3 regions of the Rhodococcus sp. K11/5 genome follow, and region 1 is predicted to be linked to each of the others. Evidence: predicted binding sites of a transcription regulator. Region 1 holds the regulator's gene; each other region holds the start of a gene.
The links. Region 1 encodes LexA, which represses DNA repair genes until DNA is damaged. Its sites were predicted from a motif close to CGAACANNTGTTCG; they were not measured.
Positions count from the first base shown of each region.

Region 2: the regulator LexA is predicted to act here: its motif matches at 1,882-1,895, upstream of ACY466_RS07705 (HNH endonuclease signature motif containing protein).
Region 3: the regulator LexA is predicted to act here: its motif matches at 1,930-1,943, upstream of ACY466_RS06135 (alpha-ketoglutarate-dependent dioxygenase AlkB).

Region 1 is NZ_CM143721.1:2,576,022-2,581,039, forward strand. Features, by position in the region: gene hrpA (ATP-dependent RNA helicase HrpA) at 1-741, shown strand, start outside; gene nrdR (transcriptional regulator NrdR) at 715-1,182, opposite strand; gene ACY466_RS12165 (hypothetical protein) at 1,299-1,733, opposite strand; gene lexA (transcriptional repressor LexA) at 2,046-2,849, shown strand; gene ACY466_RS12175 (acyl-CoA dehydrogenase family protein) at 2,922-4,064, opposite strand; gene ACY466_RS12180 (IMPACT family protein) at 4,164-4,793, opposite strand; gene ACY466_RS12185 (uracil-xanthine permease family protein) at 4,819-5,018, opposite strand, start outside.
Region 2 is NZ_CM143721.1:1,578,467-1,583,484, reverse strand. Features, by position in the region: gene ACY466_RS07705 (HNH endonuclease signature motif containing protein) at 1-1,730, opposite strand, end outside; gene ACY466_RS07700 (acetyl-CoA acetyltransferase) at 2,003-4,387, opposite strand; gene ACY466_RS07695 (SRPBCC family protein) at 4,460-4,885, shown strand; gene ACY466_RS07690 (GyrI-like domain-containing protein) at 4,941-5,018, opposite strand, start outside.
Region 3 is NZ_CM143721.1:1,257,715-1,262,732, reverse strand. Features, by position in the region: gene ACY466_RS06145 (GMC family oxidoreductase) at 1-124, opposite strand, end outside; gene ACY466_RS06140 (aldehyde dehydrogenase family protein) at 121-1,857, opposite strand; gene ACY466_RS06135 (alpha-ketoglutarate-dependent dioxygenase AlkB) at 1,967-2,596, shown strand; gene ACY466_RS06130 (3-deoxy-7-phosphoheptulonate synthase) at 2,562-3,647, opposite strand; gene ACY466_RS06125 (DUF1206 domain-containing protein) at 3,914-4,711, shown strand; gene ACY466_RS06120 (MarR family winged helix-turn-helix transcriptional regulator) at 4,791-5,018, shown strand, end outside.

The sequences.
Region 1 (5,018 bases):
CTGGGATCGGCTGCTGCGCAACGAGCGTCGATGCGCGAAGGCACTCGCCGGCTGCTTCTCGACGCGATCCCGGTGGCGCCGAGACCGCTCCTCGCGGGCCGCACACCCGCTCAGCGGCTCGCCCTGGGGCAGACTCCCCACGGCACCCTCGAAGCGCTGATCGACGATTGCCGCACCCTCGCCGCGGACGAGTTGATGATGGTGAACGGTGGGCCCGTGACGTCGCCCGACGCCTTCGCAGAACTGGAGAAGGCCGTCCGAGCGCAGTTGGCGAACCGCACGGCGTCCATTCTGCGCCTGGTGGAACCCGTCCTCGCGGCCACGACGCGCCTGCGCCTGGTATTGGACGGTGCCCGCGGCGATGCGGCGGACGACGTGCAGGACCAACTCGACAACCTCGTGTTCCCCGGGTTCGTGTTCGAGACGGGCGAGACACAACTGCCCCACCTGCCGCGGTACCTCACGGCAGCGACGCGCCGATTGGAGGCGTTCCCGTCGAGTGCGAACCGGGATCAGGCCGGCATGGACGTGTTGGATCGGGTGTACGACGATTATCAACGGCTGTTGACGTCGATTCCCGAACCGAAGCGGAACACGGCTGCAGTGCGGGACGTCGCCTGGATGATCGAGGAACTTCGCGTCAATCTGTTCGCTCAGGCTCTCGGTACGCCGTATCCGATCTCGGAGAAGCGCGTGCGCAAAGCTATCGACGATCTACGGCGCGTCGGCACTTCCCGCTGACCGTGCGCGCATGTCGTCGATCTCCCGCTCGAAGTCGGCGGCACTGCTGAAGGAGCGGTAGACGGAAGCGAACCGGAGGTACGCGACCTCGTCGAGGTCGCGTAGTGGCCCGAGGATGGCAAGGCCGACCTCGTTGCTGGGGATCTCGGCGGAACCGGACGCACGCACCGTGTCCTCGACCTGCTGGGCGAGGAGACCCAGGGCGTCGTTGTCGACGTCACGGCCCTGACATGCGCGGCGAACTCCGCGGATGACCTTCTCGCGGCTGAAGGGCTCACTGACCCCGCTGCGCTTGACCACCGAGAGCACCGCGGTCTCCACGGTGGTGAACCGTCGACCGCACTCGGGGCACGATCGGCGACGGCGAATCGCCTGACCCTCGTCGGCCTCGCGGGAATCGACCACGCGAGAATCCGGGTGTCGGCAGAACGGGCAATGCATCGGGACACCCCTCGATAGTGCGACGTGCGGGGCAGTCGAGGACTGCCGCTCGCGCAGAACACTACCCGGGACACGCGCGGTGGGGCACGCCCGTACCGGTGACGCCTCCCGCGGGATCAGCGACCGGTGCCGAAACCGGGGTACTCGGCCTGCACGTTGTCCATCTGCACCGACACCGCTGCCGGGGCGGGCACCTCACCGGCACTGACGTTGGCGAGGCCGACGAGGCCGAGCGCGGATACTGCTGTGATCAGCGCCACACCCACGCCCTTGGCGATTCCGAAGCCTTCCCGCTCCTCGTGCGGAGCCTGGGACACGCCCGGCGAGCGACGCACGTACTCGACCGCACCGGCGTCGGGACGCACGGGTTCGCGACGACCGTTGCGACGACGCAACTCCCGCGCCGGGGCATCGAGTACCGCAACCGACGACGCCGGCCCGGAACTCGTTCGCATGTTCGACCCGTTCGCCCAGGTGAGAGGGCGCACCGCGACGGTCTCGGCACCTGCGGTGCGGGCAGTACGGGCAGTCAGCAGGTCAGATCGAGTCATCGCGAGCCACTCCTTGTTCGAAAGCCGGTGAGCTGCACGCTGGGCGAACACCGTCGGTGTTCGAACATCGCCTCGCTCACGCGTTCGAATGAACGCATGTTCGATTTATACCAGGAGGGTCCGACAAGGTCCACGAAACGCGCGACACGAATCGAACAGGTGTTTGATCACGAGCACGTTTCGGTTTAGGTTCGACATCAGAGCAGACGGGTGCAACACCAGTCGCACCAACACCACCCGACTCACCATCCCGCGTTTCACCCACACCGCGTTTTCACCGCAGAGCGTTCGAACCCTTGGAGGTAGCCGCAGATGAAAGACGACAGCTCTCCCGCTTCGTCGGGAGGACGGGCCAAGGCCGGACGGCCTCCCGGTTCCACCAAGCCGACGGATGCGAACGGTGTCACCGACATCGACGGTGCCCTCACCGAACGCCAGCGTCGCGTTCTGGAGGTCATCCGCGCATCGGTCGACGAGCGTGGATATCCGCCGAGCATCCGCGAGATCGGTGACGCGGTGGGGCTGAACTCCACGTCGTCCGTCGCTCACCAGTTGCGCACGCTCGAACGCAAGGGCTTTCTTCGTCGGGATCCCAACCGCCCCCGCGCCGTCGATGTGCGCATGCCGGGAGAGAACGGGCGTCCGGCCGAGACGGTCGCCAGCACCACCGGCGATCCCGTGCCCGCTGCGGGCACCGTCGTCGACGATGCCCCGGAGGAGTCGACCGACGACCGGCTCCCCGCCCCCACGTTCGTCCCGGTCCTCGGCCGGATCGCCGCCGGTGGTCCCATCCTCGCCGAGCAGGCCGTCGAGGACGTCTTCCCGTTGCCGCGTGAACTCGTCGGCTCGGGTTCGCTGTTCCTGCTCCGCGTCGTGGGCGAGTCGATGATCGACGCGGCGATCTGCGACGGTGACTGGGTGGTCGTTCGCCAACAGAACGTGGCGGACAACGGCGACATCGTCGCCGCGATGATCGACGGCGAGGCCACGGTCAAGACGTTCAAGCGGACCGGCGGTCAGGTGTGGCTGCTCCCCCACAATCCGCTGTTCGAACCGATCGACGGCAACGACGCCGTGGTCCTCGGCAAGGTCGTCACGGTCATGCGCAAGCTCTGAGACTCTCTGCGACGACGAAACGCCGGCTCCCCACGAACGGGGAGCCGGCGTTTCGTGGTTTCGGGTGCGGACCTACAGATCGAGACCGCGACCGATGATCTCCTTCATGATCTCGGTCGTGCCGCCGTAGATGGTCTGCACGCGGGAGTCCATGTACGCCTTGGCGATCGGGTACTCCTTCATGTAGCCGTAGCCACCGTGCAGCTGCAGGCACCGGTCGATGAGCTTGACCTGGTTCTCGGTGGTCCACCACTTGGCCATGGCGGCTTCCTGCACACTCAGGTCGCCGGCGTTGAGCTGCTCGATGTACTTGTCCACCATGATCCGCACGGCAGTGGTCTCGGTGGCCAGCTCGGCCAACACGAAACGAGTGTTCTGGAACTTGCCGATCGGCTTGCCGAACGCCTTGCGATCCTTGCAGTACTGAATGGTCATGTTCAGCGCCGATTCCATCGCGGCCGCGGCGACCACGGCGATGGACAGACGCTCCTGCGGCAGGTTCTGCATGAGGTAGATGAACCCCATGCCCTCTTCACCGAGCAGGTTGGCTGCGGGGACCCGCACATCGGTGAAGCTGAGCTCCGCGGTGTCCTGGGCCTTCATGCCGATCTTGTCGAGGTTGCGCCCACGCTCGAATCCGGGCATGTCGCGCTCGACGACGAACAGGCTGAAGCCCTGGGCACCCTTGTCCGGGTCCGTGCACGCGACGACGACGATCAGGTCGGCGTTGATGCCGTTGGTGATGAACGTCTTGGAGCCGTTGAGGACCCAGTCGTCGCCGTCCTTGACCGCACGAGTCTTGATGCCCTGCAGGTCGCTACCGGTTCCGGGCTCGGTCATGGCGATCGCCGAGATCAGTTCGCCGGAGCAGAAACCGGGAAGCCAGCGGCCCTTCTGCTCGTCGTTCGTGAGGTTGATGAAGTACGGGGCGGTGACATCGTTGTGCAAGGTGAAGCCGATTCCGCTGTACCCACCGGCGGTGGTCTCCTCGGTCACGATGGCGTTGTACCGAAAATCCTCGACTCCGCCGCCACCGAACTCCTCCGGAGCTGCCATACCGAGGAAGCCCTGCTTGCCGGCTTCGATCCACACGCCGCGGTCGACGATGTTCTGCTCTTCCCACTGGGCGTGGTGCGGAGCGACGTGCTGCTCGAGGAACTTCTTGTACGAGCTGCGGAACAGATCGTGCTCGGGCTCGAAAATCGTGCGCTTCATGACTCTCCTCATCGGGCGTACGGCGTATCTCGTTCGAGACTAGGACCCATCACCATCAGCGTCGATGACCAGCGCGAGCGCATTAGGTGACCAGGTGGGTCACGCTGGTGTCGCGAGAACCCAGCGATGACCGACGAGGTCCGCCCGCGCACGCCCTCCGGTCGCCGCGGCCAGCGTCGCCCGTAGTCGAGCCTCGTCACCGACGAGGCGGAACCGAACGTCCTCCGCGTACGCCGTATCGTCGACGACGAAGCCCTCCGAGCGGACCAGGGACTCGACGCGTCCGGCGTCGGCGTGGGGCAGTGCGACCTCGAGGACGTCCCGGCGGACCAACTCCCCCACCGCGGCACGGTCGAGTGCCGCGCTCACCGCTCCCGAGTAGGCACGCACCAACCCACCCGCACCCAACTTCACTCCGCCGAACCACCGGCTCACCACGGCGACCACGTCGACGAGATCGTGTCCGGCGAGTACACCCAGCATCGGGATCCCCGCCGTGCCGCCGGGCTCGCCGTCGTCGGAGGATCGTTGCCGCCGACTCTCGGAATCGGGGCCGACGACGAACGCCCAGCAGTGGTGCCCGGCGTCCGGGAACTCGGTTCTCACCGCAGCGATCACCGTCGCCGCTTCCGATTCGCTGCGAACGCGCACGAGGCGCGCGAGGAACCGGCTGCGATCGATGACGGTTTCCGCCACGACGGCGCGCGACGAGACGAGGGTGACGGGCACGGAGATTCCTCGACGCAGTCGTCGGTCACACCGACTTCTGCACCGAGCCCTCCCGCGAGCGACCGCGTGATCCGGACATCCACCGCAGCAGGGGGTACACCAGGAGGATGCCGACGGATCCCCACACGATGCCGCCGAGCTCGACCGATCCGAGGGTCAACGTCAGATCGCCGACGCCGGCCACCACCGCGGCCGCCGCGACCATGAGATTCACGGGGTCGGTGA
Region 2 (5,018 bases), 1.0 Mb from region 1:
GGGCAGGCGAGGGTGAGGGTGTCGATGTCGGTGTAGCCGCCGTCGGCCCACTCGTGGGTGTGGTGGGCCTGGGTTCTCATGGCGGGTCGGGTGCAGCCGGGGAAGGTGCAGCCGCGTTCGCGGGCGAACAGGGCCAGACGCTGATCGGTGCTGGCGCAGCGTTTGCTGCGCAGTAGTTGCAGGGTGCGGCCGGAGGCGTCGTCGAACACCGCGAGGTACGGGTGTGAGGCCGACGCCAGTCGGATGAGGTCGCCGAGGGACAGGGTGGTGCCGGTGGTGGTGGGGGCGAGTCCGGCGGCGGCGGTGAGCTCGTCGATGCCGATGGTGGCGACGACGGTGGTGGGAAAACCACGGTGGGTGCCGAGGGTGCCGGAGGCCAGCACTTCTGCGAGGAGGTGTTTGAGGGCGTCGTGGCGTCGTTGCCCACCGGTGCGGAAATCCCGGCCGGCGCGATCCGCAGCAGCAGCAACCCCAGCAAGGTCCGCAGCAGGGTCGGGGACAGACTTCTCCCCCGAGACAGACTTCTCCCCCGAGGCGGCCTCGGGGTCGAGCGCGCCCGAGGCCGATTCCAGGTCCAAGTCCAGCTCGAGGTCGAGGTCCAGCTCGAGGTCGAGGTCCAGCTCGCGGTCGAAGACGGCGTCGTGGGCGGGGGCGTGACCCGACCGCGCGGACCCGTCGTCTGCGGTAGGGCCCTGATCCTGTTCGGGCGCAGCGGGATCGGAGTCGTCGCGACCGGGTCCGGCGTAGTCGGCACTATCGTCGAGGCCGGTATCGCCGTCGGTGCCGTCCGCAGCATCAGTGTGCGGCGCGCCGGAGTCGTCCGCGCCGTCGGTATCGCCCGCAGCGTCATCGACACCAGCGCGATCGGCGTCGTCGAGGTCGGAATCGTCGGTCACGGCATCACCGTCCGCGCTGTCCGGGGCCGGTGTCGGGGCCGGGGGTTCGGCGGCGCCGGCCGGGAACCTCACCCCGTCGGTCCCGGGGTCGTCCTCGCCGGGCATGCAACGCCCCGGGGCCGACAGTGCCTCGAACGCCACCTCGAGCATCGCCCGCAGATGCGCATCGATGCAGAAGTTGCCCGTCGACATCCCGTCCACCCCTTGCGGGTCGAACCGGATGAACCGCTTCCGCGCGGCATCGTGGTCGTCGGGGGCGGCGCCGTCGGGGTCGAGCAACTCCAGGATCCGCTTCGCCGCCACCGTCAACTCGTCCGGGCGCACCCACCGGGCGAGGTCCACCAACTGCTTCTCCGCCTGATCACGCTGCCCCGGGTCCGTCCGGGCGGGCAGATCCCGATGGAACTTGCGGATCACCGCCACGTGCCCCGGATCGAGGACTCCTTCGCGGGAGGCTGCGGCGACGTGAGGCATCCGCGGGTCCACCGGATCCCCGGTCAGCGTCGTCCGGTCCGCGAGGTCGGCCGCGACGTGCAGGCGCAGGGCGGCATTGCGGGGAGTGACGCGCAGCAGATGCGCCAACGCCGACGGTGCACCCCCGGACCCCAGGGCGCCGACGACGTCGTCGAAACCGCCGCGTTCGACGACCTCGTGCAACCAGGTGTGCGAGGCCCCCACCAGGGTGCGGATCACCGTCTCCGCCCGCACCAGTACCGCACGGGTGTCCGCGGCGGGCAGCGACCACGAATCCAGCGCCGCCACCGCCGCCACCGCCGCTTCGAGGTCGGCGATCACCGCACCCGCCGCCGGGTCGGAGATCGCCGTCGACACCATCGGAACACCAGCACCAGCACCAGAACCGGCACCAGCAGCAGCAGCCGAACCGTCCGGGCACGGCGAGGCCGGCGCCGCAGCCTCGGCTGCGTCGCTCACCCCCTGATCCTGCGGACCCCCCGGTTCCATACGTCCAGATTAACCTAGAAACCGAACAGGTGTTCGATTACTTGCTCCGAACGTAACCAGTGCAGACGGGGCACCATCACAACACCCGCGACACCGTCACCCCATTACCCGTTGCCCCGCCGCCACCACCCGAAACCGTTGTCCTACCGGTTCTTCCAGACCGGCTCCCGCTTCGCTCCGAACGCCGTCAGCCCCTCGAGCGCGTCCTCGCTCGTGAGAAGGTCGTCGAGCGCGTGATACGGCCGCTCCACCGCATCGACCACATCGGGAATCGCGGCGGCCTCGGCCATGATCGACAGCGAGGTCCGAATCGACGTCGGAGATGCGGCCAGCAATTCGGCCGCCAACGCCCGGGCACCGTCGAGCGCACATCCCGCATCGACCACTCGGCTGACGACACCGAGGGCGTGCGCTTCCCGCGCGTCGATCTGCCGGCCCGTCAGGATCATGTCCGTCGCCACCGCACGAGGAACGGCGCGTGGCAGCCGCACCAGCCCGCCCGCCGCGGCGACCAATCCCACGCGCACCTCGCTGAGCGCGAACCGCGCCTCCTCGTCGGCCACCACCAGATGACACGCCAACGCGATCTCGAATCCACCACCCATCGCAAACCCGTTCACGGCTGCGATCACGGGCTTGTTCATGTCGCGCCGACTCGTCAGCCCCGCGAAACCGTTCTGTGGGAACCACATCGGCTTACCGCTCGCGCTGTACCGCAAGTCGTTCCCCGCGCTGAAGGATCGCGTGCCCGCGCCCGTCAGGATGGCGACCCACATCTCGGAATCGGCGAAGAACGCGTCGAAGACCTCGTCCAGCTCCTCGTTCGCCTGCGGCGTCAACGCGTTGCGTTGGTCCGGTCGGTCGATGGTGACCTCGAGGACCCGACCGTCCCGACGTATGCGGACGAATTCGAAGTCATCGCGTAACGACGCCACCCCGGCCGACGGATCGCGCTGCGGCACAGCCGCATTCATCGCCTCGACCGTCAACGCGACCCGATTGACGGGCCCGTCGCGCCGTACCACCACCGCGGTACCGACCGGATCTCCGCAAGACAGAAGGTCGAGCATCGCCTCGTCACCGTCGATCGCGTTGGCGAGGAATCGTCGCCCGTCGGGCAGGCGGCCGACCACGATTCCCCGCGCTCCACCGCCGCCGCGGTTCACGGTGAACGTCTCGATGATCCCGCGGCCGTGCGCTGCGGATACGTATTCCACATCGGGGACGGCGTCGAGTTCGGCCTGGACGGTCGGACTGTCGTCCTCCACCCAGTTCGCGGGCACGGTCGAGTAGACGCCGACCGAATACTTGCTGAGCGAACCGCCGTTGGCCCCGACGAGTCCGAACGTCCCCGGACTGCGGCGAGCATGCTGGACGGTCTCGGCGATCGCATGCATCGAATAGTTGTTGCCCGCGCCGCCGAAGAAGGGCAGGCCGCCGGTCACCGTCAAGCCCCGAGGATCGTCGACGCGCAGCCCGAGACCGTCGCACAGAGTGGACACCGCGATGGGGAAACACGAGTACAGGTCGACAGTCGCCACACCGTCGACTCCGATGTTCGCGACGTCGAGTGCGTGCCGCACGGCGGCGATCGCGGCCGGGTACGCGGACAGATCGGGCCGGTTCAGCAACCGCTTCTCGACGAGGTCCGCGTGGCCACGCAGGAACACCCACCGTTCCTCCGGAATCCCCCATCGCCTCGCCTCGGCGACCGAGACCATCACCACGGCCGCCCCCTGATTGACCTGATCGCGCGACACGACGAACCGGGTGTACGGATCGGTGATCATTCGATTCCGCTCGGTCACCGTCGTCAATTCCTCGCCCGACCGTTCGACCGGCGCAGCAGCGTGCGGATTCGCGGCCGCCACTCGGGTGAACGGCGCGAACAGCTCACCCATGTCCCTGGCGTGGTCGGCGAGGGACAGGCCCGTGGCAGCCCGACGCGCGTTCTCGAACAGTGCGTACTGACCGGCGATCTCGAGCAACCCGTGATTGAGCATGTCCATGGTCATCAGACCCCGGACATCGTGGCCTCGATCCTCGAGTTGTCCGCCCCGGACCTCGGAGAAATCCGGTTTGTCGGTGCGCGACGCGGCCTGACGGGCGGTGGAGATGGCTTCGGCGCCCACGATCAGGACAGCATTCGCTCGCCCCGCGGCGATGGCGCCGGCGAACTCGGTGACGAGATGCTGGGGCGACTGCCCACCCACCACCTCGAGGATCGCACGAGCGGGGTCGGCACCGACGCGATCGGCCACCGAGCGGGGGAAGTTGTCGGACCGCCCCAATGGCGCGAACGCGCCGGGGAACGAGATCTCGAACTGGCGAACGGCCGCGACCGTATCGATCGCTCTCGCGACGGCATGCCCGTCGACACCGGTGTCGGCCATTGCCCGCTCGGCCGCGAGTGCGGCCAACCCCACCGCCGAGAGGCCCTGATAGTCACTGTCGTCCGGGCGCTCGGACGACTGACCGACACCGACCAGGATCGGCGTTCGGGGGTCGAGGCTGTCGATCTCGGTCATGCGGTGTGGGCTCCCGGTCTGCGTCGAGGCTGGTGCCAGCGAAGCTACCCGGCGTGTGGGAACCTTCTGGCCATGGCCTCCCCCACGCGAGTTCACGTGACGCACACCTTCTCGTCCGATCCTGCGACCGTGTTCGACGCCCTCGCCGAGCACGAGAACCTGGCTACCGTGTTCGGCGCGAAGATCGATCGTGTGCGAGACGGCGACACCTCCCGCAACGGTGTGGGATCCACGCGTCGGTTGAAGGTCGGGCCGCTCCCCGCTTTCGAAGAAACGACGACGGTGTCCGAACCGAATTCGCTGATCGAGTACGCCATCACCAAGGGTGGGCCGCTCCGGGGCCACTGGGGAATACAACGCCTGACCCCGACGGCCGACGGCGGGACCCACCTCGACTACTCCATCGGTTTCGACGCACCGGTGCCCGGCATGGCCGCCGTCGTGGGCAAGGTTCTGTCGCTGGCGATCTCCCGGGGCCTTCCCTCGCTGGTCCCCTGACCGAACCCGGTCACCTGACCGACCCCGGTCCCATGACCGATCCTGACCGACACCGTCACGACGTTCGTCGAACCGGTTGACGCAGGATGGTGCGACGCTTCTCCGGCGCCACGCGTCGATGGTCGCCGAGATA
Region 3 (5,018 bases), 1.3 Mb from region 1:
TGTCCTCCGGACCGGCTTCGAGCAGCGTCACGGTGATCGACGGATCCGCACTGAGGCGGTTCGCGACGACGCATCCGGCCGATCCGGCTCCGACGACGACGTAGTCGGACGTGGTGGCGCTCATCCGCGCAGCGCCGAGACGAAGAGGGCGGGCAGAGAGCGCCAGGACGGCGCCGCGGCGAAGGCGGTGAGCAGGCGACCGGTCGTGGCGGCGGTGGTGTTGGTGACGAACCAGGGTGGTTTCGGGGTGAGCGTGAGTTCCCCACGCACCACCGAGCGCGGCGCGGGCCGGAACGGCCCGCGCACGACGGTGCGTTCCGTACGGTCGACCAGAAGCGCGTTGTGCACCACTCCGATCCCGCTCTGGACGTCGGACAGGGTGTGCCCGGGGTAGGCACCCCAGGTCGCCGCGGCCGTGAGGTACCCGACGGCGGTCCAGGCGTTGACCGCAACGGTTCCGTAGCGCAGGTTCTCGATCATCGCGTCGAGCGCGGAGCCGAGTTCTTTCGCGGTGTCCGGGTGCACGATCACATTGACGCCGAGTGTGCCGACGAAGTCCTCGTTCACCAAGGTGGTGGCCTCGGTGACGAATCGCGTTCCGGTGTGAGGTATCTCGACGACCCCCAGCACCGGGGCGAAGTACTCGGTCTCGAGCAACGTCGTGTAGTCGTCGGGATCGATCCGCGGCACCAGGATGCGACCGCCACCGGGACCGTGGCGCTCGGCACCGGTGTAGTGGTCGGTGGCGCTCGCGACGCGGGTGTCGCTGCCGGGGTAGTACGCCGGCCGGCCGGGGGCGGTGTCCAGCACGCGGCGCAGGGCGTCGAGGAAGCGATCCTTCTGCTTCCACTCCGAGGAGATGACCACGGCCTGGGACGCCACACAGTTGTAGCCGCCGTTGTGCAGACGCTGCGTCGCGACGTGCTCGGCCTGGAACTCGATGTCGGAATCGCTCCACTCACCGGGAATCACGATCACGGGCGAAACTCCACCCAGTTCGCTGGAGATCGGCTTGTCCAACTGCGGTGTGCCGGCGGCCTTCCGGGCCGCACCGTCGGGACCGGTACCGAACACGATGGCGTCGTGGGTGAGCGCGCTTCCGGTCATGTGGACGTGGGCGACGGCGCTGTGATGCACGAGGTACTCCCCCACATCGGCCCCGCCGGTGAGGATGCGCAGGACCCCGAGCTCGATCAGCGGCGCGAGGACTCGCGAGAGCACCGGCAGCATCGGATCCGTCACCGGGTTGAGCTTGAGGGCCACGACGCGGTTGTGAGCGAAGAGTTCGTAGAGCGCGTCGAGGGGCGCGATCGAGGTGATGTTGCCGGCGCCGAGGACGACGCCGATTCCGCCGGTCACCGTCGGCGCGCGCTGGGCGAGTCCGGCGGCCTGGCGGGCCTCGGCGACGGAGACGCCCGGCTCGAGCCAGATCTCGGCGGAGAAACCGCTGAGCAGAAGCGAATCGAAGATCGACATGGGAAGGACACGAATCGTCGTGCGGTCTCCCGGCGCCCGGCCGAACCGCGCGTCGGCGAGCGGGCTGCGCCCGGCGTCGAGTGCGCGCACCGTCGAGGCCAGAGTGGTTGCGGCCGTGATCACCGAATAGGGGCCGGACAACCATTCCTCACCGACCAAGGGCGACGACCGATCCAATCCCTTGACGGTGCAGGCCGCGTCGACCCAGGCTGCGGCGTGGTCGCGCACGAGGTCCCGGACGCGGTCCAGCACCGCGGCGCGCGCGGCGAGTCCGGTCGTGGCCCAGGTACGTTCGCCGTCCGCGAGGTCGGCCAGGGCGGTGTCGACGTCGGCGTGCGTCGTCGTCGGGTGCACACCGGAAGCGGTGGCGTCAGTAGTCATGACGCCATTGTCGCCCGCTCGCCCCACCGTGTCCCGAGAACGCGTGCCGCGACGTAACGGGAACATTCGAAGCGAACACGTGTTCGAACGATTCGGGTACGATCGAACCATGACCTACGCCCTCCAGGCGTCGCTGTTCGACGACGACGCGTCCGGTCCCCGTGTGGGATCCTTGGCCGGACTCCGTCGCACGTCGCTGTCGCACGGTGCGTGGATCGACGTCCTGCCCGGATGGATCAGCGGTTCCGACGAGGTCTTTCGCACACTGGTCGCGAACGTTCCCTGGCGATCCGAGCGTCGTCCGATGTACGACCGGGTGGTCGACGTCCCGCGGCTGGTGTCCTTCTTCCCCGACCCGTCCCGCCTGCCCGATCCTGTTCTGGCCCGCGCGAAGACGGCGCTGGACGATCACTACGGTCCGGAGCTCGGGGAGCCCTTCGCCACCGCGGGACTGTGCTTCTACCGGGACGGGCGCGACAGCGTCGCCTGGCACGGGGACGATCTGGGCCGCGGGGCCACCGAGGACACCCTGGTGGCGATCGTGTCGTTCGGCGCGGCCCGCCCGTTGATGTTGCGGCCGCGGGGCGGAGGCCCGTCGATCAGACGGACACTCGGCCACGGCGACCTCCTCGTGATGGGCGGATCGTGCCAGCGCACCTGGGAACACAGCATTCCCAAGTCCACCCGCGCCACGGGACCGCGGATCAGCGTGCAGTTCCGCCCGCCCGGCGTGCGCTGATCGCCTCGGCGAGGGTACGGACGACACCGGCCGTCTCGTCCCATCCCAGACATGCATCGGTGATCGAACGGCCGTAGGTCAACGCCGCGGGGCCCTCGTCGGTCAGATCCTGCCGACCCTCCACGAGGAAGCTCTCGGCCATCACCCCGACGATCCCGGCCTCGCCCGACGCGATGCGCCCGGCCAGGTCGGTCAGCACCCCTACCTGTCTGCGGTGGTCCTTCGCGCTGTTGCCGTGGCTGGCGTCGACCACCACCCGGCGCGGCGCACCGCTGCGTTCGGCGCGATCGAGACAGTCGGCCACGGAACCGGCGTCGTAGTTGGGACCGCGCGCTCCCCCGCGGAGGATGACGTGCGCGTCGAGGTTGCCCGCGGTCCGCACGAGCGCGAGGCGGCCGTCGTCGTCGACTCCGGGGAAGACATGGGGGCTCGACGCCGATCGCACGGCGTCCACCGCGATCTGCACGTCGCCGTCGGTCGCATTCTTGATCCCCACGGGCATGCCGAGCCCGCTCACCAACTGTCGGTGGACCTGACTCGCGGCGGTCCGCGCGCCGATCGCGCCGTAGGTCACGACGTCGGAGAGGTGTCCCGCGGTCATCGGGTCGAGGAATTCGGTGGCGGTCGGCACCCCGAGGTCGGCGATGTCGACCAGCAGGCGGCGCGCGGCACGCAGTCCGGCGTCCAGATCGTGCGAACCGTCGAGGTGCGGATCGCTGAGCAGACCCTTCCACCCGATCGTGGTGCGCGGCTTCTCGAAGTAGACGCGCATGACGAGCTGCACTCGGTCGCCGGCCTCGTCCGCCAGAGCGCGCAGGCGGCGCGCGTAGTCGAGTGCGGCGACCCGGTCATGGACCGAGCAGGGGCCGACGACGACGGCCAGCCTGTCGTCGTGTCCGGCCAGGATGCGGCGCAGCTGGTCTCGGCCGTCGGTCACCGTCTCGGAAGCAACGGCGGACACCGGGAACGCGGCCCGGAGTTCCCGTGGCGACACGAGGACGTCGGCGTCGGCCGCGTCGGATCGGGCGGAGTTGGCGAGTGAAAGCGTCACGTCAGGGATTCCTCGGTCTGGGATGGACCGGCAGTTCCGACGTCCGCATTCCACGCGAGCCGGTTCTGCCGGCTCGTCGGGTGGGGTGGGTCAGCGCATGATTCCGCTGACCGGACCACCGAGGGCCGGTCTGCCGAACCAAAAATACGTGCGCTGCATACGTCCACAGTAGCGCACCGCCTCGCGAGCCGATGTGGGACCATCGGGCGGCGCATCGTGCGGGCGACCCGCTCGCAGGACGAGCGCGGTGGCGTGTGGAGACTTCGATGGACAATGCGGGCACCCGAGCGGCCGACTCGGCGCAGCACAATCCGGCCTTCGAGAAAGCCGCTCGCGCAGGGCATCTCGTCAGCGGGATTCTTCATCTGTTGATCGCCTACATCACGATGCGCATCGCGTTCGGTGAAGGCGGCGACGCCGATCAGTCGGGCGCACTCGCCGAAGTGGCGGCGCGGCCCGGAGGTCCCGTCGCACTGTGGATCGCGGTCGTTGCCTTTCTCGCCCTCGCCCTGTGGCGGCTGGTCGAGGCGGTAGTGGGCAAGAAGCGTGACCACGACGGGGGCAGCGTGCTGGACCGCCTGAAGGCCGTTGCCCTCGCCGGGGTGTATCTGGCGTTCGCGTGGTCGGCGTTCCGGTTCGCTCGCGGCGCCGGTGAGTCCAGCGGCGAGCAGAACGCCGGGATGACCGCGGATCTCATGACGTCCACCGCCGGTCGCATCGTGGTTCTGGCGGCTGCCGCGATCATCGTCGGGGTCGGCGCCTACCACGTCTACAAGGGTGCGTCGAAGAACTTCCTCGACGACCTCGCGGGCGGTCGGTCCGCCACGGTCGAGAAGGTCGGCATCGCCGGATACGTGGCCAAGGGTCTGGCACTGGCGGGCGCCGGTGTCCTGGTCGGCGCGGCCGTCTTCACGTCCGACCCTGCGAAGGCGACCGGGCTCGACGCCGCGATCAAGACCCTGGGGACCCAGCCGTACGGGCGCATCCTGCTCGTTCTCGCCGCCGTGGGCATCGGGCTGTACGGCATCTACGCCTTCGTGCTCGCGCGCTTCGCGAAGATGTGAGTCCTCCGCCGGGCTCGGGTGGCACCCGGTCCGACCAGATCAGTTGTGCACAATTGAATTGTGGGCTACCGTTCAACGCGTGAGCAACCCACTGCGCCTCGATCACCAGGTGTGCTTCGCGCTGTACTCGGCCTCGCGGGCGACGACGGCGGTCTATCGCCCTCTGCTCGACCGGCTCGGTATCACCTATCCGCAGTACCTGGTGATGCTCGCGCTGTGGGAGACCGACGGCATGACGGTCAAGGATCTCGGCGCTCGGCTCGAACTCGACTCCGGAACCCTCTCACCGCTCCTGAAGCGGCTCGAG